One region of the Streptomyces sp. NPDC004561 genome, then DNA from elsewhere that is predicted to be linked to it. Evidence: riboswitches for the same ligand, from Rfam matches in the RefSeq annotation. Region 1 holds a riboswitch; each other region holds the start of a gene.
What was found. A riboswitch is a leader RNA that binds a small molecule or an ion and turns the genes downstream of it on or off. The one in region 1 is predicted to bind cobalamin.

Region 1 (5,262 bases):
TCCCCCGGCAGCTCCCCGTCCCTCAGGAGGCTCGATGCCCTCTTCACGGTCGCTGGTGGCGCTCACCGGCATCATGGTGCTCGGCATCGCGCTCACCGCCTGCGAGGACCAGGCGTCCGGCGAGATCGTGGCGCGGAACGGTGTCACGGTCGTGCAGACCTTCTCGAACCCGCCGATCCACGGGTGTCACCGCTTCCTCGGCGGTGCGACCCACGTCAGCAACCGGACGCAGAGCAGCCTGCTCCTGTACACCACGCCCGACTGCACGGTGCCGCCGGGCGGGACGAGCGACTTCCTGGACATCGGGGCGTCGGACCAGGCAGTCCGGGCCACCGGGTTCTGGTACAGCTTCTCCTTCGCCTCCACCTGACGGCACGGGCCCACCCAGACGGTCAGGCCCGGGAAACCGTCGTGAGGAATTCGACCAGGGCCGCGTTCACCTCGTCCGGGCGCTCCTGCTGGGTCCAGTGCCCGCAGCCGGCCAGTTCGACGGGCTCGCGCACCAGGCCGGGCATCAGGGCCGGGAGTTTCGCGATGAGTTCGGGGGTCCCGGGGAAAGCGGGGACGACGTCGCGGTCGCCGTAGACGTACAGCGCGGGCCGGGTGACGACCGCGCCGTGCCACGGGGCGGTCAGTTCCCAGTTGCGGTCGAGGTTGCGGTACCAGTTCAGGGCCCCGGTGAAGCCCTTGGCGAAGCTCTCGGTCAGCGCGTCGAGGTCCTCCTCGGTGAACCACCGCGGCAGCACCTCGGGGTACGGCATGTCCGCGAGCCAGCCGCGCTCGGGGTCCACCAGCGGCTGCCTGCCCTCGCCGGCCCCTGGAGCGTCACCGGAACCCCAGTGGACGAACTTCCGCAGAGCGGTGCGGGTGTCCTTCGCGAACTCGGCGTCGGCGACACCGGGGCGGTTGAAGTAGTTCCAGTAGAAACGGCCGCCGAACCGCCTGTCCATGGCGGCCAGCGGAGGCTCCGAGCCCCGGAAGGGCGGCGGCACGCTCAGGCCGGCCACGCCGAGCACCATGTCCGGTCGCAGCAGCGCGGTGTGCCAGGCGACCGGCGCGCCCCAGTCGTGCCCGACGACGTACGCCTTCTCCTCGCCGAGGGCCCGGATCAGCCCGACGACATCGCCGACCAGATGGAGGATGGTGTACGCGTCGACGTGCTCGGGACGGTCACTGAGTCCGTAACCGCGCTGGTCGGGGGCGACCACCCGGAAGCCCGCGTCGGCCAGCGGGCCGAACTGGTGGTGCCAGGAGTGCCAGGACTCGGGGAAGCCGTGCAGGAGCACCACCAGGGGGCCGTCGCCCTGTTCGGCGATGTGCAGCCGAATGCCGTTCACGTCAACCATCCGATGCTCGACCATGCGCACGAGCGTACGCCGACGTGATCTTCGGACGGCGGTACAGGGCGCGCGTGTGCCGCGAACCCGCCCCGTTCGCCACGCAACAGGAGGGCGCCCCGGTGTGTCAGGGGTCGGGGACGCCGCTTGGATCAACTCGCGTATGCGGTGCGGACGTCGGACGGCCGAGGCGTGGGGCAGCCCAGGCGGCCTGAGCAGCCGGAATCGGGTCGCGCCCTCACGGCATCCCTCAGGAGTCGGGCGGCAGGATCTCGAACTCGCGCTCCACATGGCCGGTGTCCAGCCGCAGCCGCCAGATGTTGCGGCGGTGGGCCGCCGCCAGCACGGCCTGGAGCGGGGACGGCGGCACCACGAGGACGGGGCAGGCGGCGTGCGCGAGGCAGTAGCGGCCGACCGACGGCCACAGGGCGCGGTGCAGCCGGCCGCGCCGACCGGCGCCGATCGCGAGGATGTCGTCGTCCCGGTCGGCGGTCCGCACCAGCGCCGGCCCGGGAGTGCCCCGTACGACGAGCGCCTGCCCCGGCACCCCGGGATCCGTGCCGCCGAACACCTCGCACAGCGCCCGGGCGAGCCTCTCCTCGGCCAGCCGCTCCCACTCCCCGACCATGGCGGCCGCGGCCGGGAACCTGCGGGCCGCGAGATCACCCTCAGGCGGCTCCCAGGCCAGCACAGGCCAGAGCTCGGCCCCCCGGCGCCGTGCCTCGCCGGCGGCACGGCCCAGCGCGTGGAGGCTCCCCGGCGACCCGCTGACTCCCACCACGACACGGGCGGCTGAGGGCGGTCTGGACTCTGACATCGCATTCACCGTTCTCCACCCGCCGGCCGAAGGCTGCACAGCCGGCGATCCTCCATGGAACCGCTTCCATCTCACCTCTGTTCCGGGACTTCGAACAGCCCTCGCGCAAAGTCTTGCCGCCCTTCTGACGGCCGCTGCCACGCCGTTGCGCCAGGTGCGCCGGCGTCCTCTCCCGGAGGCGGGCGGGCGTGGGGCGCCGGTGATGGGATGATGATCGGCGACATAAGGCGACGGCGGTCCGAGGAAGCCGGTGTGAATCCGGCGCGGTCCCGCCACTGTGACCGGTCAGCGAGTTCCGGCAGGCCACCGCCCCGACCCGGGCGGGAAGGCGGGGCGAGCGACGATCCGGGAGCCAGGAGACTCACGCGGTCGCCTCCTCGACGAACACCGGGGCGGATCTCCCCGGGAGGGGAGGGGCGTGGCATGCCCGAGAAGCCGGCGCAGGAGACATCAGGCGGGACGGCGGACGAAAGCGGTCCGGTGCCGTGCCGGGTCGTCGTGTGCCGGGACTGCTGCTGCGGCAGTCCCAAGGTGACCGGGGTGGATCACGCGGCGCAGACCGCGCGTCTGCGGGCGGAGGTTCCGGTGCGCGTCTCCGACTGCCTCGACGTGTGCGACCAGGCCAACGTCGTCGTCGTACAGCCGTCCGCCGCGGGACGGGCAGCCGGTGCGCGGCCCGTCTGGCTGGGACTCGTCAACGATCCCGACGCGACCGAGGACATCGCCGCCTGGGTGCGGGCCGGCGGCCCGGGCGTGGCCGCCCTGCCGGACATCCTCGACCTCTACACCTTCACGCCTCCGCGGCGCCGCGCGGACCCCTGAGCCCGTGCGGCCTCCACGGCGTCGCGCGAACGGCGCCCGTTCCAGGCGATGTTGGCGACGCCGGGCGGAGGGGCGGACGTCTGCGTGACAGGTGGGAGAGGAAGATCACGCCGGGCGGACGCCGTCTTGGCCGCGTGCGCGCCACGCGGTACGGTCTGTCCGATATCGACGACGGCGAGACGGAAGCCGGTGGGAATCCGGCACGGTCGCGCCACTGTATGCGGGCACCCGAGGGTGCTCGTGAGTCAGACCCGTGGCCGTCGTCCTGTGCACCACCGAGATGGGACGCGAACTCCCAGAGGAGGTCCTGCCATGGCGCAGACCGTCGCCCGGCCGACAGCCACCACCCCCGCCCTCCCCACCAAGCTGCCGCTGAAGGCGATAGCTCCCTGGGCGGTCTTCTTCGGCATCCTGATGCTGGTCCTGCTGTACTTCGTCGGCGCCGAACAGGGCGCCACCTCCGTGTTCAGCGGCACGGACGTCCATGAGTGGGTGCACGACGCGCGCCACCTGCTCGGCTTCCCCTGCCACTGACGCGAGGGGACAGCGCACGCCCATGAACTCAGCAACCGTACGGAACCTTCTCGTACGGGGGATGCTCGCCGGCCTCGCGGCCGGCGGGCTCGCCCTGATCGTGGCCTATCTCCTCGGAGAGCCGAGCGTCGACAAGGCGATCAGCTTCGAGGAGGCCCACTCCCACGAGCACGAGATGGAAGTCGTCTCCCGCTCCCTGCAGTCCACCGCCGGCCTGGCCACCGGCGTCCTCGTCTACGGGGTCGCGTTCGGCGGTATCGCGGCGCTCGCCTTCTGCTTCGCGCTCGGCCGGGTGGGGCGCTTCGGCCCGCGCGCCACGGCGCTGCTGCTGTCGGGCTGCGCACTGCTCGCCGTGTACGTCGTGCCGTTCCTGAAGTACCCGGCCAACCCGCCGTCGGTCGGCAACCCCGACACCATCGGCAAGCGGACCACCCTGTACTTCCTGATGATGCTGCTCAGCGTCCTGCTGGCGATCGCCGCCACCATCCTGGGCAAGCGCCTGGCGCCCGCTGTGGGCACCTGGTGGGCGACGGTGGCCGCGGTGGCCGCGTTCGTCGTCGTGATCGCTCTGGCCTGCCAGTTCCTGCCGGCCGTCAACGAGGTGCCGAAGCAGTTCCCGGCCACCCTGCTATGGCGGTTCCGGCTCTCCGCACTGGCGATCCAGGCCGTCCTGTGGGGCGGATTCGGCCTGCTCTTCGGCGAGTTGGCGGAGCGGGTGCTGAACCCCCGGCCGAGGAAGACCGCGGCCGGGCGAGCGGTTCCGGCCGCGCGCTGACCCTCCCGGACAACAGAGGGCCCCCGGAATCATCCGGGGGCCTGTGTCGTACTCCGGCTCGTAAGCAGACGGCAGCGGCCCGGGACAGGCGGAACACCCGCTCAGGACGACGCCAGAACACGGTCGAGCGTGTTCCGGCCCGCGCGTCCCCACGTGGGTTGCCCACCGGGCAGGCCGCGCTCCCATGCCTGGCCGATGCCGATGAGGGAGACGGCGCGCAGGACGGCCCATCCGCGCGCACGCCGGATCGTCGCCTCGTCCGCGTGCGCGTATCCGTCGAAGAACCGTGCGGCCGCGCCTCGGGGAAGCAGCAGCCACGCGGCCGCGAGATCCGTCGCCGGATCGCCGGCGCAGAGATCGCCGAAGTCGATCACGCCGGAGAGCGTGCCGTCCGAGACGACGACGTTGGCGGCATGCAGGTCACCGTGAAGCCAGGCAGGCGATCCCGGCCAAGCCGGGGCTGAGACGGCGTCCTCCCAGACCTCACGGATACCGGCGGTCGCTCGGACGGTGCGCCGGTCACCACGGGTACGGGCACCGGGAGCGGCAGACGCGGGGCCAGGACGGGCAACCATCGCTGTTCCTTGCGCAGAAGGGCCGGGGCGCGTGATGTCCGCGGCATGCGCACCGCCAACTCGTCACCGAGCCGCCACAGTCGGTTGTCCCATCCCCTTCGCGGCCGGTTCGAGGATTACCAGGCACTCTACGTGGGAGTTCTGAGGTGCCGAGCGGGTGGCCGCGCTGCACGTTCCGCTCGTTTACGCTGGCCGGACGGGAACTCGTTCGTGTACCACCGGCAGACCAAGAACCTCCTGGTGTCGTACTCGCCGAAGACGCGGTCCCGGGTCTCCCACCAGCCCGCGAGCTGAGTAACTAGAGCCCGCACAACGTCAGTTGTTCGACGACACTCGCGTTTGCCTCCTTCGCTCGGGCGCCGCCTCCTGGAATAATCGTTGGGGTACAGCCGTATGCGCGAT
Region 2 (5,262 bases), on a different contig from region 1:
CTCCTCCTTGCGGACGGTGTCGACGACCTCGAAGGCGAAGGACATGTGCATCGTCTCGTCGCGGAACACCCAGTTGGTGCCGGTGGCCAGACCGTGCAGCAGACCCCGGCTGCGGAACCAGTAGACGTACGCGAAGGCGCCGTAGAAGAACAGGCCCTCGATGCACGCGGCGAAGCAGATCAGGTTCAGCAGGAAGCGGCGGCGGTCGGCCTTCGTCTCCAGTCGGTCGAGCTTCTCCACCGAGTCCATCCACGTGAAGCAGAACCGCGCCTTCTCGCGGATGGACGGGATGTTCTCGATCGCCGCGAAGGCCGCGGTCCGCTCCTCCGGGTCGGGCAGGTAGGTGTCCAGCAGGGTCAGATAGAACTGGACGTGCACGGCCTCCTCGAACAGCTGGCGCGACAGGTACAGGCGCGCCTCCGGGGAGTTGATGTGCTTGTAGAGGGTCAGCACCAGGTTGTTCGCGACGATCGAGTCGCCCGTCGCGAAGAAGGCCACCAGCCGGCCGATCAGGTGCTGTTCGCCCGGAGTGAGCTTCGCGAGGTCGGCGACGTCCGAGTGGAGGTCGACCTCCTCCACGGTCCAGGTGTTCTTGATGGCGTCCCGGTAGCGCTCGTAGAAGTCGGGGTAGCGCATCGGGCGGAGAGTCAGCTCGAAGCCGGGGTCGAGCAGGTTCTGGTGGGACATCACTGACAGGCCTCGCAGGACTCGGGGTTTTCCAGGGAGCAGGCGACCGCTTCGGGGTCCGGGGTGGCCTGCACGGGGACGGTGGCTCGGGCCGCGCGGGCGATCCGGGTCGCCGGGCGCGAGCGCAGGTAGTACGTCGTCTTCAGGCCCGACTTCCAGGCGTACGCGTACATCGAGGAGAGCTTGCCGATCGTCGGCGTCTCCAGGAACAGGTTCAGCGACTGCGCCTGGTCCAGGAACGGGGTGCGGGCCGCGGCCATGTCGATCAGGCCGCGCTGCGGGATCTCCCAGGCCGTGCGGTACAGCGTCCGCACGTCCTCCGGGATCCAGGCGAAGCCCTGCACCGAGCCGTTCGAGTCGCGCAGCGCCTCACGGGTGCGCGCGTCCCAGACGCCCAGGTCCTTCAGGTCCTGCACCAGGTAGGAGTTGACCTGGAGGAACTCACCCGACAGCGTCTCGCGCTTGAACAGGTTCGACACCTGCGGCTCGATGCACTCGTAGACACCGGCGATGGAGGCGATGGTGGCCGTCGGGGCGATGGCGAGGAGCAGCGAGTTGCGCATGCCGATCGCCGCGATCCGCTCGCGCAGCGCCGCCCAGCGCTCCGGCCAGGTCAGCTGCGCGCCGTAGTGGTCCGGGTGCAGCACACCGCGCGCGGTACGGGTCTTCTCCCAGGCCGGCAGCGGGCCGTTGTGCTCGGCGAGGTCGGCGGAGGTCTCGTACGCGGCGAGCATGACGCGCTCGGCGATCCGGGTGGACAGCGCCCGGGCCTCGGGCGAGTCGAAGGGCAGGCGCAGCTTGAAGAAGACGTCCTGCAGGCCCATCGCGCCGAGGCCGACCGGCCGCCACCTGGCGTTGGACCGGCCCGCCTGCTCGGTCGGGTAGAAGTTGATGTCGACCACGCGGTCGAGGAAGGTGACGGCCGTGCGGACCGTCGCGTCCAGCCGCTCCCAGTCGATGTCCCCGCCGCTCACGAAGGCGCCGAGGTTGACGGAGCCGAGGTTGCAGACCGCCGTCTCGCCGTCGTTCGTGACCTCCAGGATCTCCGTGCAGAGGTTGGAGGAGTGGATGACGTGGCCCGGCTCGGCCGTCTGGTTGGCGGTGCGGTTGGCGGCGTCCTTGAAGGTCATCCAGCCGTTGCCGGTCTGCGCGAGGGTGCGCATCATGCGGCCGTACAGGTCGCGGGCCGGGAGGGTCTTCTTCGCGAGCCCCTCGCGCTCCGCCTCGCGGTAGGCGGCGTCGAACTCCTCGCCCCACAGGTCGACCAGCCCGGGCACGTCCGAGGGGGAGAACAGCGACCACTTCCCGTCGGCCTCGACCCGGCGCATGAACTCGTCCGGGACCCAGTGCGCGAGGTTCAGGTTGTGCGTACGGCGGGCGTCCTCACCGGTGTTGTCCCGCAGCTCCAGGAACTCCTCGATGTCGGAGTGCCAGGTCTCCAGGTACACCGCGGCCGCGCCCTTGCGCCGGCCGCCCTGGTTCACGGCGGCGACCGAGGCGTCGAGGGTCTTCAGGAACGGCACGATGCCGTTGGAGTGCCCGTTGGTGCCCCGGATCAGCGAACCGCGGCTGCGGATGCGGGAGTACGACAGACCGATGCCGCCGGCGTGCTTGGAGAGGCGGGCGACCTGGTGGTAGCGGTCGTAGAGGGAGTCCAGCTCGTCCAGCGGGGAGTCCAGCAGGTAGCAGGACGACATCTGGGGGTGCCGGGTGCCGGAGTTGAAGAGCGTGGGGGAGGAGGGCAGGTAGTCGAGGCGGCTCATGAGCCCGTAGAGCGCGGCGACCTCGTCGACGGAGCGGACGGTGTCGTCCTCGGCCAGACCGGCGGCGACCCGCAGCATGAAGTGCTGGGGCGTCTCGACGACCCTGCGGGTGATCGGGTGCCGCAGCAGGTAGCGGCTGTGCAGGGTGCGCAGCCCGAAGTAGCCGAAGCGGTCGTCGGCGGCCGGGTCGATCAGCAGGTCCAGCCGCCCGGTGTGCAGCCGCACGAACTCGGCGGTCCGGTCGGCGATCAGGCCCTCCCGGTGGCCGACGGCCACGGACTCGGTGAACGACGTCACGCCCTGCGAGGCGGCCTCGGCGCGGATGGAGACGGTCAGCAGCCGGGCGGCCAACCGGGAGTAGGCGGGGTCCTCGGAGATGAGTCCCGCGGCGGCCTCCGTGGCCAGCTCGCGCAGCTCCGACTCGTCCGCGCGGGCGGACCGGCCGCGCAGCGCGGCGGCGGCGACCCGGCCGGGGTCGGCGTCGGGGAGGTCGGCGGTCAGCTCGGTCAGGGTCCGCAGCAGCGCGGCACCGGGTCCGTCGTTCTCCAGACCTGTGGCTGAAGCCGGTTCGGCTGGCGCGATGGTCACGTGGGGCTCTCCCTCGCTCGGCACGCGGGCCTGGCGGAGGGCAGAGGGCAGTCACGAGCGCACACGGCGTCGCGTCCACCGGCCCACTCCACGAGGCCCGGACGTCTCAGGGCACCCGGACCGGACGGCCGGGTGCGCTGCCGGCAGGTCCTCGGACTTGAACAGGCGTGCGGATGCACGCAAGTACACCGTTGCGGGACAGTTCCGGATTCGCACCGGATTCCCCTGCGGCGACAGCGAGCATGAGCATACATCTAGTGTCGGGCTGTCGTGTCACCCCCAGATGTTGTGTCGCTCCGGCTTCACAGCGTCAACTTGTAGGTGAGGAGCGTGATGTCGTCCAGGTGCGGCACGGGATTCCAGTCCCGCTCGGGAGTGCGAACGAAGCCGAGGCGTTCGTAGAGCCGATGGGCGGTGTGCATGGCGCGCCGGCTCGACAGGACGACGGAGACGCAGCCTTCCGTGGTGCGGGCGCGCTCGACGCAACCTCTGACGAGGGCCTCGCCGACGCCCTTCCCGCGCGCCCCGTGCCCGACGGCCAGGGCGCGGATCTCCGCCTCCCCGGGGCCCGCGATGTCGGCGACGGGGCCGCCGCCGGGGACGAAGGTGACGCCGCCGAGCGGTTCGCCGTCCCGGACCGCCACGAGCACCTCGGCCGCGGCGGCCCGCCGCGCGACGTCCCTCAGCACGGGCAGGTACTCGTCGTCCTCGCCGTAGTCGAGGAGGCCGTCGTCGAGGTAGGCCCGGGCGGTGATCTCACCGAGGGAGCCGTACTCGTCGGGTGTGGCGTGCCGGATCAGGAAGTCCATGGGACCGAGTCTGCTGGAGGAGTACGGCGACGGGCCGCCGGTTTTTCTCCGGCGGCCCGTCGTACGGCGGTGGTTCAGTGACCGGTGCCCGCGGTCGCGGGCGGAAGCTCCACCTGGACACCGGGGTCGCCCGCGTCCGCCGTGTAGTCGTCCGGCCTGGTCTCGTCGACGCCCTCGGGGGCCTTCAGGGCCTTCAGGACGAAGGTGAGGACCACGGTCACCACGACGTTGAGCACGAAGGCCGTGAGGCCGATGTAGCCGATCTCGCCGATGCCCGGGATCTCCTTCGCCGAACCACCGAAGTGCTTCTGGGTCGGCGAGGCGACGCCGTACGCGGCGACCGTGCCGTAGACCATGCCGACCGCCCAGCCGGCGAGCAGGGCCCAGCGGTGGAACCAGCGGGTGAACAGGCCGCCGACCAGGGCCGGGAAGGTCTGCAGGATCCAGATGCCGCCCAGCAGCTGGAAGTTGATGGCGACCGTCTTGTCCATGGTGAGGACGAAGGCCAGCGCGCCCACCTTGACCAGCAGCGACACGAGCTTGGAGACCTGCGCCTCCTGCTTCGGCGTGGCGTCCGGCTTGATGAAGTCCTTGTAGATGTTGCGGGTGAAGAGGTTCGCGGCCGCGATGGACATGATGGCCGCGGGGACCAGGGCGCCGATGCCGATGGCGGCGAACGCCACGCCCGCGAACCAGTCGGGGAACATGTCCTCGAACAGCTGCGGGATCGCCAGCTGACCGTTGGTGACCTTCACCCCGGCCGCGATCGCCATGAAGCCCAGCAGGGCCAGCAGGCCGAGCATGAGGGAGTACAGCGGCAGGAGCGTGGTGTTGCGCCGGATCACCTCACGGCTCTTGGAGGAGAGCGTCGCGGTGATCGAGTGCGGGTACATGAACAGGGCGAGCGCGGAGCCGAGGGCCAGCGTCGCGTACGTCCACTGGCCTGCCGCCGGGGGCGTGAGCGTCCCGCGCGGCTTGCCGGTGGCCGGGTTGACCTGGCTGAACGCGTGGGCCGCCTTGGCGAAGATGTCGTCGAACCCGCCCAGCTTGATCGGGATGTAGATGATCGCCACCGCGATGACGATGTAGATCAGCGCGTCCTTCACGAACGCGATCAGCGCGGGGGCCCGCAGACCCGACGAGTACGTGTAGGCGGCCAGCACGCCGAAGGCGATCAGCAGGGGCAGGTCCTTCACGAACCAGTTGGTGTTGTCCCCGCCGCCGACGCCCATCACGTCCAGCACCGCCTGGATGCCGACGAGCTGCAGCGCGATGTACGGCATCGTCGCGAGGATGCCGGTCAGCGCCACCGCGAGCGACAGGCCCTTGGAGCCGAACCGGCCGCGCACGAAGTCGGAGGTGGTGACGTACCCGTGGCGGTGCGAGACCGACCACAGACGGGGCAGGAAGGTGAA
Region 3 (5,262 bases), on a different contig from region 1:
GGAGGCGGCCGTGGGGGCGTATCTCGGTGTACATCGGGGTGCCTCCTGGACGGCGGGCCGGTGGGGGTTGCCTCCTCTCACGCCACCACCGCCCCGACCGGCCCACCAGCGCGACGGGCCGTCCGGGTGCCAGCCGTCCGGGTGAGCGGGTCGTCCGGGTGCGGGCCGGGGAGAACCCCTGGTCCGGCCCGCGTCCCCCGGTCTGCCGCACCGGCCGCCGGACGGGGCGGTCGTACGGCACACCCCGGCGGTGTGCGTCCGGCGCCCGCGAGGCCGCCGGGCCCTGACCCTCATCTAGGGTTCGGGAGTCGGTTGTACAGGGGTACGACGAAGGAGCCCGCCGTGGACGGTCAGCCCATCCCCGTGATCATCGACTGCGACACCGGCGTCGACGACGCCCTGGCCCTGCTGCTCGCGGTGCGCCACCCGGGCCTGGACCTCAGGGCGGTGACCTGTGTCGCCGGGAACACGGACGTCGACGGCGTGGTCCGCAACACCCTGACCGTGCTGGAGCGGGCGGGCGCCCCCGACATCCCGGTGGGCCGGGGCGCCGAACGCCCGCTGATCGAACCGGCCCGCTCGGCCCGGCATGTGCACGGCAGCGACGGCATGGGCGACCTGGGCCTGCCGGCCCCGGCCCGCGCCCCCGCCGACGTGGACGCCGTGACCCTCCTGCGCCGCGAGATCCTGGCCTCCCCCCGCCCGGTGACGCTGATCCCCACCGCGCCCCAGACGAACATCGCCCTGCTGCTGCGCACCCACCCGGAGGTGACCCGCAACATCGAGCGGATCGTCTTCATGGGCGGCGCGGTCGCCACCGGTAACGCCACGCCCGTCGCCGAGTTCAACGTCTGGCACGACCCGGAGGCGGCGGCGATCCTGCTCACGGCCGGGGTGCCGATCACGATGTACGGCCTGGACGTCTTCATGCGGGTGGTGGTGCCCGCCGCGGACGTCCACCGGCTGCGCGCGAGCACCGACCCCGGCACCCGGCTGGCCGGCGACCTCCTCGCGCACCGCCCGGCCGCGCAGGGCGAGCCCCCGGAGGCGGAGGAGGCGGGCGGCGTCTTCGACGCGGGCGCCGTGTGCGCGGTCGCCGACCCGGCGGGCATCACCACCCGGCTGCTGCCGGTCGAGGTCTCCCTCGCCCCCGGCCCCACCCGCGGCCAGACCGTCGTCGACCGCCGCCCCCGCCCCGGCGAGTCCGAGATCCACGGGGGCCGCCGCGAACAGCCCCTGGTGGACGTCGCGCTGGACGTGGACGTGGACCGGTACGTGAAGCTGTACCTGGAGACGGTGGAACGCTAGGGGGTGTCCGAGGCGGCGGCCCGGGCCGTCCAGCGCTCCTCCACCCTGGCGAACCGCCAGTACGACAGGGCCGCCGCCCACACCACCACGAACAGGCCGACGATGAGGTATCCGGCGCTGTCCAGGCTCAGCCCGGCCACCCAGCCGGTGACCGGGTCGGTCAGCCCGAACTTCTCGTGCAGCACGCCGACCAGTTCGATCGTGCCGATGAAGAAGGCGACGGCGACGGACAGGCCGGTGATGGCGAGGTTGTAGAACACCTTGCGCACGGGGTTGGAGAACGCCCACTGGTAGGCGAAGTTCATGAACGTGCCGTCCAGCGTGTCGAAGAGGCTCATCCCGGCGGCGAACAGCAGCGGCAGACAGAGGACCGCGTACCAGGGCAGCCCCGCCGCAGCGCCCGAGCCGGCCATCACCATCAGCGTGACCTCGGTGGCCGTGTCGAAGCCGAGCCCGAAGAGGAAGCCGAGCGGGAACATCTGGCCCGGCCGGGAGACGGACCGGGTCAGCCGCCCGAGGATCCGGTTCATGAACCCCCGCGAGTCCAGGTGCTGTTCCAGTTCCCGCTCGTCGTACGACCCGGCGCGCATCGCGCGGAAGACCTTCAGGATGCCCACCAGGGCGACCAGGTTCAGGGCCGCGATGAGGTAGAGGAACGTCCCGGAGACCGTCGTCCCCAGGAAGCCGAGCACCTGGTGGGTCCGGGAGTGCTCGTCCATCACCCGGCCGGCGAGCCGGGTGCCGCCCGCGATCAGCAGGGCGAGGACCACCACCACGCTGGAGTGCCCGAGCGCGAACCAGAAGCCCACCGACACCGGTCGCTTGCCGTCGGCCATCAGCTTGCGGGTGGTGTTGTCGATCGCGGCGATGTGGTCGGCGTCGAACGCGTGCCGCATGCCCAGGGTGTAGGCGGTGACGCCGAGGCCGATGCCGAAGACGTCGGCGCCGACCCTGTAGTGCTCGGGTACGACGAGAAGGAGCAGGATCCCGAGGGCGACCACGTGCAGGGCGACGATCACCGCCAGCAGCCCCGCCGTCTTCAGGGTGTCCTCGCGCCGCCACTTGAAGGAGGCCGCGGCGGCCGGGGCCGTACGGGCAGGGTCGGACAGGGGCATCCGGTTCACGCTCCAGCACCTCGTGGATCACTTCGTGAGATGCCGCGGCCGGTCTCCTGGCTTACGGGTCGTGCGTCCGCCGTCCCTGCCTTCCCGGCAGGCCCTGCGGCCGACCAGTGGCCCGGCGCTGGTCACGCCGGACGGGACGAAGACTCCCCGATCACAGTGGCGAGGGCCGCTCCGGTTTCGCACCGGCTTCCCGAACACCACGGCCCGCCCACCGTAGGGGGCCGGGCCCTCGGCTGCATAGCTGCACAACCGCGCAGGTATTCAAGATCACATGACGGCCTGGCAGGATGACGCCATGCATCTCGTGCCGGCCGACCGAGCGGGCCGTCGCACCATCGACGGCCACCGGGTGTGCGAGGCGATCGCCGCCATCGGCGACGCGGGACGGGTACGCGCCTGGGCCGACCGCTTCGCCCTCCTCGCCGACCCCAACCGGCTCGCCCTGCTCCTCGCGCTCCACCGCGCCGGCCCCCTCGCCGTCTCCGACCTCGCCGTCGCCACCGGCATGAACGACCCCGCCGTGTCACAGGCCCTGCGGCTGCTGCGCGCGGCGGGGGCCGTGGCGGGCGCGAAGGAGGGCCGGGTGGTCAGGTACCGGCTGGTGGACGGCGAGTTGCGGGGGCTGCTGGAGCACTGCGGGGCCTGAACCCTCCGCCGGGAGGCCCCTTCCGGTGTCCGAAGGTTCCCTTTCCGGATGATGTGGACAGATTCCCTACGTCCAGCGAACGTCGTACCGCCCGAACGGAACGCTTATGGCAGACCTCTCGTCCAGGAACCCCGACTGGTGGCGGCAGGCCGTGATCTACCAGGTCTATCCGCGCAGCTTCGCCGACGCCGACGGCGACGGCCTCGGTGACCTGAAGGGCCTCACCCAGCGCCTGAACCACCTCGCCGCGCTCGGCGTCGACGCCCTGTGGCTCAGCCCCTTCTACCCCTCGGAACTCGCCGACGGCGGCTACGACGTCGCCGACCACCGGGACGTCGACCCCCGCCTCGGCACCCTGGACGACTTCGACGCCCTGGTCGCCGAGGCCCACCGGTTCGGCCTGAAGGTCGTCGTCGACATCGTCCCCAACCACACCTCGCACCGGCACCGCTGGTTCCGGGAGGCGCTGCGCGCCGGCCCCGGCTCCCCGGCCCGCGACCGCTACGTCTTCCGCCCCGGCCGCGGCCCGGGCGGCGAACTCCCGCCCTCCGACTGGCAGTCCGTCTTCGGCGGCAGCGCCTGGCGGCGCACCCCCGACGGCGAGTGGTACCTGCATCTGTTCGCCCCCGAGCAGCCCGACCTGAACTGGGACAACGAGGAGGTCCGCGCCGACTTCCGCACCACCCTGCGCTTCTGGTCCGGCCGGGGCGTCGACGGCTTCCGCGTCGACGTGGCTCACGGCCTGGCCAAGGACCTGACCGAGCCGCTGCGGGACGTCGGCGGCATCGGCGCCACCGGCGAGGCGGCCCTGCCGCGCGTCGCGCCGGGCAGCCACCCCTACTGGGACCGCGACGAGGTCCACGAGATCTACCGGGACTGGCGCAAGGTCTTCGACGCCTACCGCCCGCCGCGCTCCGCCGTCGCCGAGGCCTGGGTGCCGGGCGCCCGCCGCGCCCTGTACGCCCGCCCCGACGAACTCGGGCAGGCCTTCAACTTCGAGTACCTGGAGGCGCACTGGGACGCGGCGGAACTGCGCCGGGTCATCACCGAGGAACTGGCCACCGCCCGGGCCGCCGGCGCCTCGGCCACCTGGGTGCTCTCCAACCACGACGTCGTCCGCCACGCCTCCCGCCTCATGCTCCCGCCCGGCACCGACCCCGGTGCCTGGCTGCTGTCCGGCGGCCACGCGCCCGAGGTCGACGCGGGGGCGGGCCTGCGCCGGGCCCGGGCCGCGACCCTGCTGATGCTGGCGCTGCCCGGGTCGTCGTACCTCTACCAGGGCGAGGAACTCGGCCTCCCCGAGGTCGCCGACCTGCCCACCGAGGTCCTCCAGGACCCGATCTGGGAGCAGACCGGCCATGTCCGCAAGGGCCGCGACGGCTGCCGGGTGCCGCTGCCCTGGACGGCGACCGGACCGTCGTACGGCTTCGGGCCGGGCGCCGCCTGGCTGCCGCAGCCGCCGTCCTTCGCGTCGTACGCCGTCCAGGCGCAGGCCGGGGTGGAGGGCTCGACGCTGGAGCTGTACCGCACCGCCCTCCGGCTGCGCCGCAAGCTCCTCGCGGGAGAGACCCTGAGCTGGACGCCGGACACCCCCGCCGGCGTCCTCGGCTTCAGCCGCTCCGACGCGTGGCGCTGCGTCACCAGCCTCGCCGCCGAGCCGGTGCCCCTGCCGGCGGGCGAGATCCTGCTGAGCAGCGGCCCGCTGCCCGGCACCGGGGTCCTGCCGCCGGACACCACCGTCTGGCTCGCCTAGTGCCGCGACCGCACTAGCCCACGGTCGGGCTGGGGCTCGGGGTGGCGCCGCCGCCCCCGGTGAGGCCGTTGATGTCCACCGGCGTGGACGTGGGGTTCGGCGGCGGGGTGAGCACCACCTCCGGCTGACCGGGGGCCGGGGGTGGCGGGGTCAGGTCCGAGTTGGGCAGCTTCGGCGGGGTCGTCTGCTGGAAGAGGGTCTGGTCGAAGTCGACCAGACCGGTCTTCTCCATCACCGTCATGTGGTCGAGCACGGTGTCGTTGGCCTGGTCGGCGAGGGCGCGCACCAGCGAGTTCTTGGTGGTGGAGCGGATCTTCGCGATGGCGTTGAAGATCGCACCGTGCGTCATCCGCAGGATGTTGGCCATGTCGGAGTCGAACTTCTTGCCCTTGTCCGCCCGCAGCGTGTTGAGGAAGCCCTCCTGCTGGGGA
Region 4 (5,262 bases), on a different contig from region 1:
AGCGCGTCCGTGTCCGCGTGCTGTTCGATCAGGTCGCCGAGCCGGTCGAGCTGCTCCTCGCGCAGCGCGGCGAAGGTGGTGTCCGGCGCGGGCACGAAGCGGCGGCCCGCGGCGGCGGCCACCTCGCGCAGAAACGCCCGCCGGAAGCCGTCCGACTCCAGCGCGCCGTGCCAGTGGGTGCCCCAGGTCCGGCCGACCCGGCAGCCGTCCAGGCTGCGCCCGTGGCCGTCGGAGATGAACGCCTCGCCGCCCTCGACCGTCGCCACCCCGTGGTGGATCTCGTACCCCTCGACGCGCTCGCCCAGGGCCTCGCCGGCCGGCCGGGTGAGGGTCTTCTCCCGGGCGAACCGCACCCGAACGGGCAGCACGCCGAGCCCGGGGACCGCGCCGGCGCGCGACTCGACCTCGTCCTCGATGTGCTCGCCGAGGATCTGGAAGCCGCCGCAGACGCCGAGGACCGGGCGCCCCTCGGCGGCCCTGCGGACCAGGGCGTCCGCGAGCCCGCGCGCCCTCAGCCACTCCAGCGCCCGGACCGTGCCCCGGGTCCCGGGAACGACGACCAGGTCCGCGTCGGCCAGCTCCTCCGGCCGGTCCACGAACCGCACCACGACCCCGGGTTCGGCGGCCAGCGCGTCGACGTCCGTGAAATTGGACATCAGCGGGACCGCGCACACGGCGACCCGCAGCACGTCCTCGCCGACGGGCGGGGCCACGGTGGACTCGCGCACGGTCCCGCGCAGGGAGACGCGCAGGCCGTCCTCCTCGTCGATGCCGAGCCCGTGCCGGAACGGCAGCACGCCGTAGGAGCGCCGTCCGGTGAGGCCGTGCAGCATGTCGAGGCCCGGCTCAAGGAGCGAGACGTCGCCGCGGAACTTGTTCACCAGGAACCCGGCGACCAGCTCCTGGTCCTCGGGCGAGAGCAGGGCGACCGTGCCGAAGAAGGACGCGAAGACGCCCCCGCGGTCGATGTCCCCCACCACCAGCACGGGCAGCCGCGCACCCCGCGCGATCCCCATGTTCACGATGTCGGTCCGGCGCAGATTGATCTCCGCCGGGCTGCCCGCCCCCTCACAGATCACCGCGTCATACGTGCCCCGCAACTCGGCCAGGCAGTCCAGGACCGTGCCGAGCAGGCGCTGCTGCCGCCCGCCGTGGTACCCGCGCGCGCTCAGCTCGCCCACGGGCTTGCCGAGCAGCACCACCTGGCTGCTCTGCTCCCCGCCCGGCTTGAGCAGCACCGGGTTCATCAGCGCGGTCGGCTCGATCCGGCACGCCTGGGCCTGCATGGCCTGGGCCCGCCCGATCTCCGCCCCCTCGCGGGTCACGAAGGAGTTGAGGGACATGTTCTGCGCCTTGAACGGCGCGACCTTCACGCCCTGGCGCACCAGCCACCGGCAGATCCCGGCCGTCACGACGCTCTTGCCGGCGTCGGAGGTGGTGCCGGCGACGAGGAGACCACCGTTCACTTCACACGTCCCTTCACGAGTCGGCGCGCGGCGACGGTGACGCCGAGCGCGAGCAGGCCGACGCGGCGGGAGAGCCGTACGGCCCGGTCGACGTCGGTGGCCCTGACGGCCCGTCCGGTGGCGCCGTTCAGCACGGGGCGGTGTTCGACACGGCCGCCGTAGGACAGGGTTCCGCCGAGGCGCACGCCGAGGGCGCCCGCGAAGGAGGCTTCGACGGGCCCGGCGTTGGGGCTCGGGTGCCGTGCCGCGTCCGCCCGCCACGCCCGTACGGCGCCCCGCGGATCGGGACCGGCCAGGGCGGCGAGTACGGCGGTCAGCCTGGCCCCCGGCCAGCCGGCGAGGTCGTCGAGGCGGGCCGAGGCCCAGCCGTAGCGGCGGTGGCGGGGGGACCGGTGACCGACCATCGCGTCGAGGGTGTTGACGGCCCGGAACCCGAGCAGCCCCGGCACTCCGGCCACGGCGCCCCACACCAGGGCGCCCACCACGGCGTCGGAGGTGTTCTCGGCGACGGACTCGACCACGGCCCGGGCGATGCCGTCGGCGTCCAGGGCCTGCGGGTCCCGGCCGCACAGGTGGGGCAGCCGGGCCCGTGCCGCCTCGACGTCCCCGGCCTGAAGGGCCCGCCCGACGGTCCGCGCCTCCCGGGCGAGGGAGGTGCCGCCGACGACGGCCCAGGTGGCGGCCGCGGTCAGCGCGACCGTGACGGCGGGGGAGGGGCGTACGGAGCGTGCGGCGACCGCGCCGAGCGCGACGGCGCCACCGGCGCACACGACGGTGTGCAGGGCGCCCCAGCCGCGGTGGTCGTGCCACAACGCGCGTTCCACGGCAGCGGCCGCCCGCCCGAACACGGCGACCGGATGCCCGTGGCGGGGATCGCCGAGGAGCAGGTCACCGAGGAGGCCGGCGGCGGCGCCGTACGCGTATGTGCGATCGGCACCCATCGGCTCAGCCGGCCGTGGGCACAGGAGCGGTCCTGGTACTGGTCCTTCGGCAGCCGAGCATCACGACACGTGTCCTCACTCAGGGTGTCCACGCCCTGGTTCGACGAGATCCGGCGGTGAGAGTTCCTGGCTTCCGGGGTGTTCTTCCCCGGTGACAGTGGCGGGACCGCGCCGGATTCGCACCGGCTTCCTCTCCTGCCGCCGTAGATGGCCTGGGCAGTCCACCACGCGCCCGGAACGGCCGTCAACCTGCCGTTGACCTGCGAGGGGAGAGTGTGCCGATCCCCACACCGTGGGACTGCCGGATACGCGAGAGGCTCCCCTCCACACCAGGTGGAGGGGAGCCTCTCGGGGTTTTCCGGGGTGCCGGGTCAGCCTCGGCCCTGATCCTCGGTCAGGCCTTGACCACGATCAGGTAGAAGCCGTACGCCACCGCCGCCGCGCAGGCCGCGAAGCAGACGTAGGCGCCGGTGACGGCGAGGGCGGCGGAGTCGCCCTGGGCCGCGGCCTGCTCGCGCCGGGCCAGGCCCCTGATGCCGAGGGTGAACAGGGCCACCAGGCCCACGGTGGCCACGAGGCTGACGCCGAAGACGGAGCCGATGGCCGCCCAGTCGATCTTCATGGGGATGCTTCCTTAGTAACCGGAGGAGTGACCGGGGTCAGACGGTGGCGGCCGGGGGAACGGCGGGGGCCGGTTCGGCGGCCGGGGCGGCGATCGTGGCCGTCAGGTCGCCGGTGACCGTGCCCACCGGGGGCGGGGTCACCGCGGCGATGGCGGCGGTCACCACGCCGGCCGGCTCCGCGGTCTCGTCGACGGCGTTGACGTTGGTGTGGTCGATGACCTCGCGGCGGGACAGCTTCCAGATCGTGGCGCTCGCGGCGACCAGGAAGACGGCGACGACCGCGGTGCCCCAGCCACCCAGGGCCGTGACGGACTCGGCGCCCGCGCCGACCAGAGCGGCGGCCGGCAGGGTGAGCACCCAGGCGACGGTCATGCGGGTCGCGGTGGACCAGCGGACCACTCCGCCCTTGCGGCCCAGGCCCGCACCCATCACCGAGCCGGAGACGACGTGGGTGGTCGAGAGGGAGAAGCCGAGGTGGGAGGAGGCCAGGATGGCCGTCGCGGCGCTGGTCTGGGCGGCGAAGCCCTGGCGCGGCTCCAGGTCGGTCAGGCCCTTGCCCATGGTGCGGATGATGCGCCAGCCGCCGATGTAGGTGCCGAGCGCGATGGCCAGGCCCGCGGAGAGGATCACCCAGGTGGGAGGGTTGGAGTCGGGGGCGATGGAACCGCCCGCGATCAGCGCGAGGGTGATGACGCCCATCGTCTTCTGCGCGTCGTTGGTGCCGTGCGCGAGGGAGACCAGGCCGGCGGAGGCGATCTGGCCGGCGCGGTAGCCCTTGCGGGTGGCCTCGCCCTCGGCCTTGCCGCCGACGCCGTAGGAGAACCGGGTGGCCAGCATCGAGGCGATGCCCGCCACCACGGGCGCGGCGACCGCCGGGAGCAGCACCTTGGTGACCAGCACGTCACCGTGCACGGCGCCGAAGCCCGCGGAGGCGACGGTGGCGCCGATCAGACCGCCCATCAGGGCGTGGGAGGAGCTGGAGGGCAGACCCACCAGCCACGTCACCAGGTTCCAGAGGATCGCGCCGACCAGTGCGGCGAAGATGACCTCGGGACGGATGCCGGCCTCGTCGACGAGGCCTTTGGAGATCGTGTTCGCGACCTCCACGGAGAGGAAGGCGCCCACCAGATTGAGGGCGGCGGACATGGTCACCGCGATCCTGGGCTTCAGGGCGCCTGTCGAGATGGTGGTGGCCATCGCGTTCGCGGTGTCGTGGAAACCGTTCGTGAAATCAAACGCGAGTGCGGTTACCACCACAATCGCGAGGATCAGCGAGAAGCTTTCCATTTACCCAGGCAATCGTTCGAGGTCGTTGGCTGGTTGAACGTAGGCAACCTGGGTGAACGGAAGATGAACTGAGTCGGGCATCGGGGTGTCCTTGACGAGGGACGGGGATTCCGTTCGCCGTCGTCGGCCCAAGCGTGCCTTGGGCTACCAACCCCGGGCGAAGGCCCGCAGGTCGCCCGCCGGCCCGTTGAAGAGATTCTGGTCACCCGGCAGCCCGCCGCCGGTGCCGTACTGCCAGAACGTCCAGGACCGCCACCCGCCCGGCAGCGTCCCCGGGCCCGAGCTGCCGTGCCGGGCGATCCACAGCGGGTGGCGGGAGGCGAAGGCGCTGCTGTCGCCGGTGCACAGCTTCCACCACTGGGCCGTGGTGTAGATCACCGGGCGGCGGCCGGTCTCCCGCTCCATCTCGTCGCTGAACGACCAGATCCAGTCGACCATCTGCTTCGTGCTCAGCCCGTAGCACTCCTGCTTCTCGCTGTACGGGTTGTACTCGATGTCCAGCGCGGGCGGCAGCGTCCAGCCGTCCGCCCGCCAGTCCCCGCCGTTGCGCACGAAGAACTCGGCCTGCCGGGCGCCGGAGGACCGGTCCGGCAGCGCGAAGTGGTACGCGCCCCGGATCAGCCCCGTCCCGCGCGCGCCGTCGTACTGCTCGTCGAAGTAGGGGTTGCGGTAGTCCGTGGACTCGGTCGCCTTGACGTAGACGAACCGCGCGCCGTCGTCCTGCGCGGCCGGCCAGTCCACCTGCTTCTGGTGGGACGAGACGTCGTGCCCCCGGGGCAGGTCCCCGGCCCACGCGGGAGGGCCGGCGGCCGAGGCGGTGGTGGCGCTCGCCAGGACGAGCGCGGCCGCGGCCGCCGCGAGGACACCGGCGCGGCGGCGGATGGAGGTGCGTTCACGGGCCATGTGCCGTCTCTCCCGGGGTGGTGGACGGCCAGTCCGTCCGGC

Region 2: linked by a shared signal. The riboswitch ahead of ACWEN3_RS04240 (ribonucleoside-diphosphate reductase subunit alpha) and the one ahead of ACWEN3_RS26805 (CbtB domain-containing protein) in region 1 are both predicted to bind cobalamin.
Region 3: linked by a shared signal. The riboswitch ahead of ACWEN3_RS16220 (HoxN/HupN/NixA family nickel/cobalt transporter) and the one ahead of ACWEN3_RS26805 (CbtB domain-containing protein) in region 1 are both predicted to bind cobalamin.
Region 4: linked by a shared signal. The riboswitch ahead of ACWEN3_RS30735 (cobalamin biosynthesis protein) and the one ahead of ACWEN3_RS26805 (CbtB domain-containing protein) in region 1 are both predicted to bind cobalamin.

Annotation. Positions count from the first base shown of each region.
Region 1 is NZ_JBSGDB010000233.1:7,609-12,870, reverse strand. Features, by position in the region: gene ACWEN3_RS26825 (hypothetical protein) at 35-370, shown strand; gene ACWEN3_RS26820 (alpha/beta fold hydrolase) at 393-1,346, opposite strand; gene ACWEN3_RS26815 (universal stress protein) at 1,588-2,154, opposite strand; cobalamin riboswitch at 2,396-2,516, shown strand; gene ACWEN3_RS26810 ((2Fe-2S) ferredoxin domain-containing protein) at 2,578-2,976, shown strand; cobalamin riboswitch at 3,111-3,253, shown strand; gene ACWEN3_RS26805 (CbtB domain-containing protein) at 3,289-3,510, shown strand; gene ACWEN3_RS26800 (CbtA family protein) at 3,533-4,285, shown strand; partial or broken gene ACWEN3_RS26795 (phosphotransferase) at 4,387-4,955, opposite strand.
Region 2 is NZ_JBSGDB010000018.1:4,369-9,630, forward strand. Features, by position in the region: gene ACWEN3_RS04235 (ribonucleotide-diphosphate reductase subunit beta) at 1-687, opposite strand, end outside; gene ACWEN3_RS04240 (ribonucleoside-diphosphate reductase subunit alpha) at 687-3,038, opposite strand; cobalamin riboswitch at 3,164-3,288, opposite strand; gene ACWEN3_RS04245 (GNAT family N-acetyltransferase) at 3,341-3,847, opposite strand; gene mctP (monocarboxylate uptake permease MctP) at 3,922-5,262, opposite strand, start outside.
Region 3 is NZ_JBSGDB010000103.1:1,360-6,621, forward strand. Features, by position in the region: gene ACWEN3_RS16210 (hypothetical protein) at 1-34, opposite strand, end outside; gene ACWEN3_RS16215 (nucleoside hydrolase) at 343-1,308, shown strand; gene ACWEN3_RS16220 (HoxN/HupN/NixA family nickel/cobalt transporter) at 1,305-2,423, opposite strand; cobalamin riboswitch at 2,453-2,649, opposite strand; gene ACWEN3_RS16225 (ArsR/SmtB family transcription factor) at 2,728-3,078, shown strand; gene ACWEN3_RS16230 (glycoside hydrolase family 13 protein) at 3,185-4,831, shown strand; gene ACWEN3_RS16235 (DUF4142 domain-containing protein) at 4,845-5,262, opposite strand, start outside.
Region 4 is NZ_JBSGDB010000297.1:1,237-6,498, reverse strand. Features, by position in the region: gene ACWEN3_RS30740 (cobyric acid synthase) at 1-1,466, opposite strand, end outside; gene ACWEN3_RS30735 (cobalamin biosynthesis protein) at 1,463-2,407, opposite strand; cobalamin riboswitch at 2,508-2,649, opposite strand; gene ACWEN3_RS30730 (hypothetical protein) at 2,802-3,029, opposite strand; gene ACWEN3_RS30725 (anion permease) at 3,067-4,317, opposite strand; gene ACWEN3_RS30720 (lysozyme) at 4,462-5,220, opposite strand.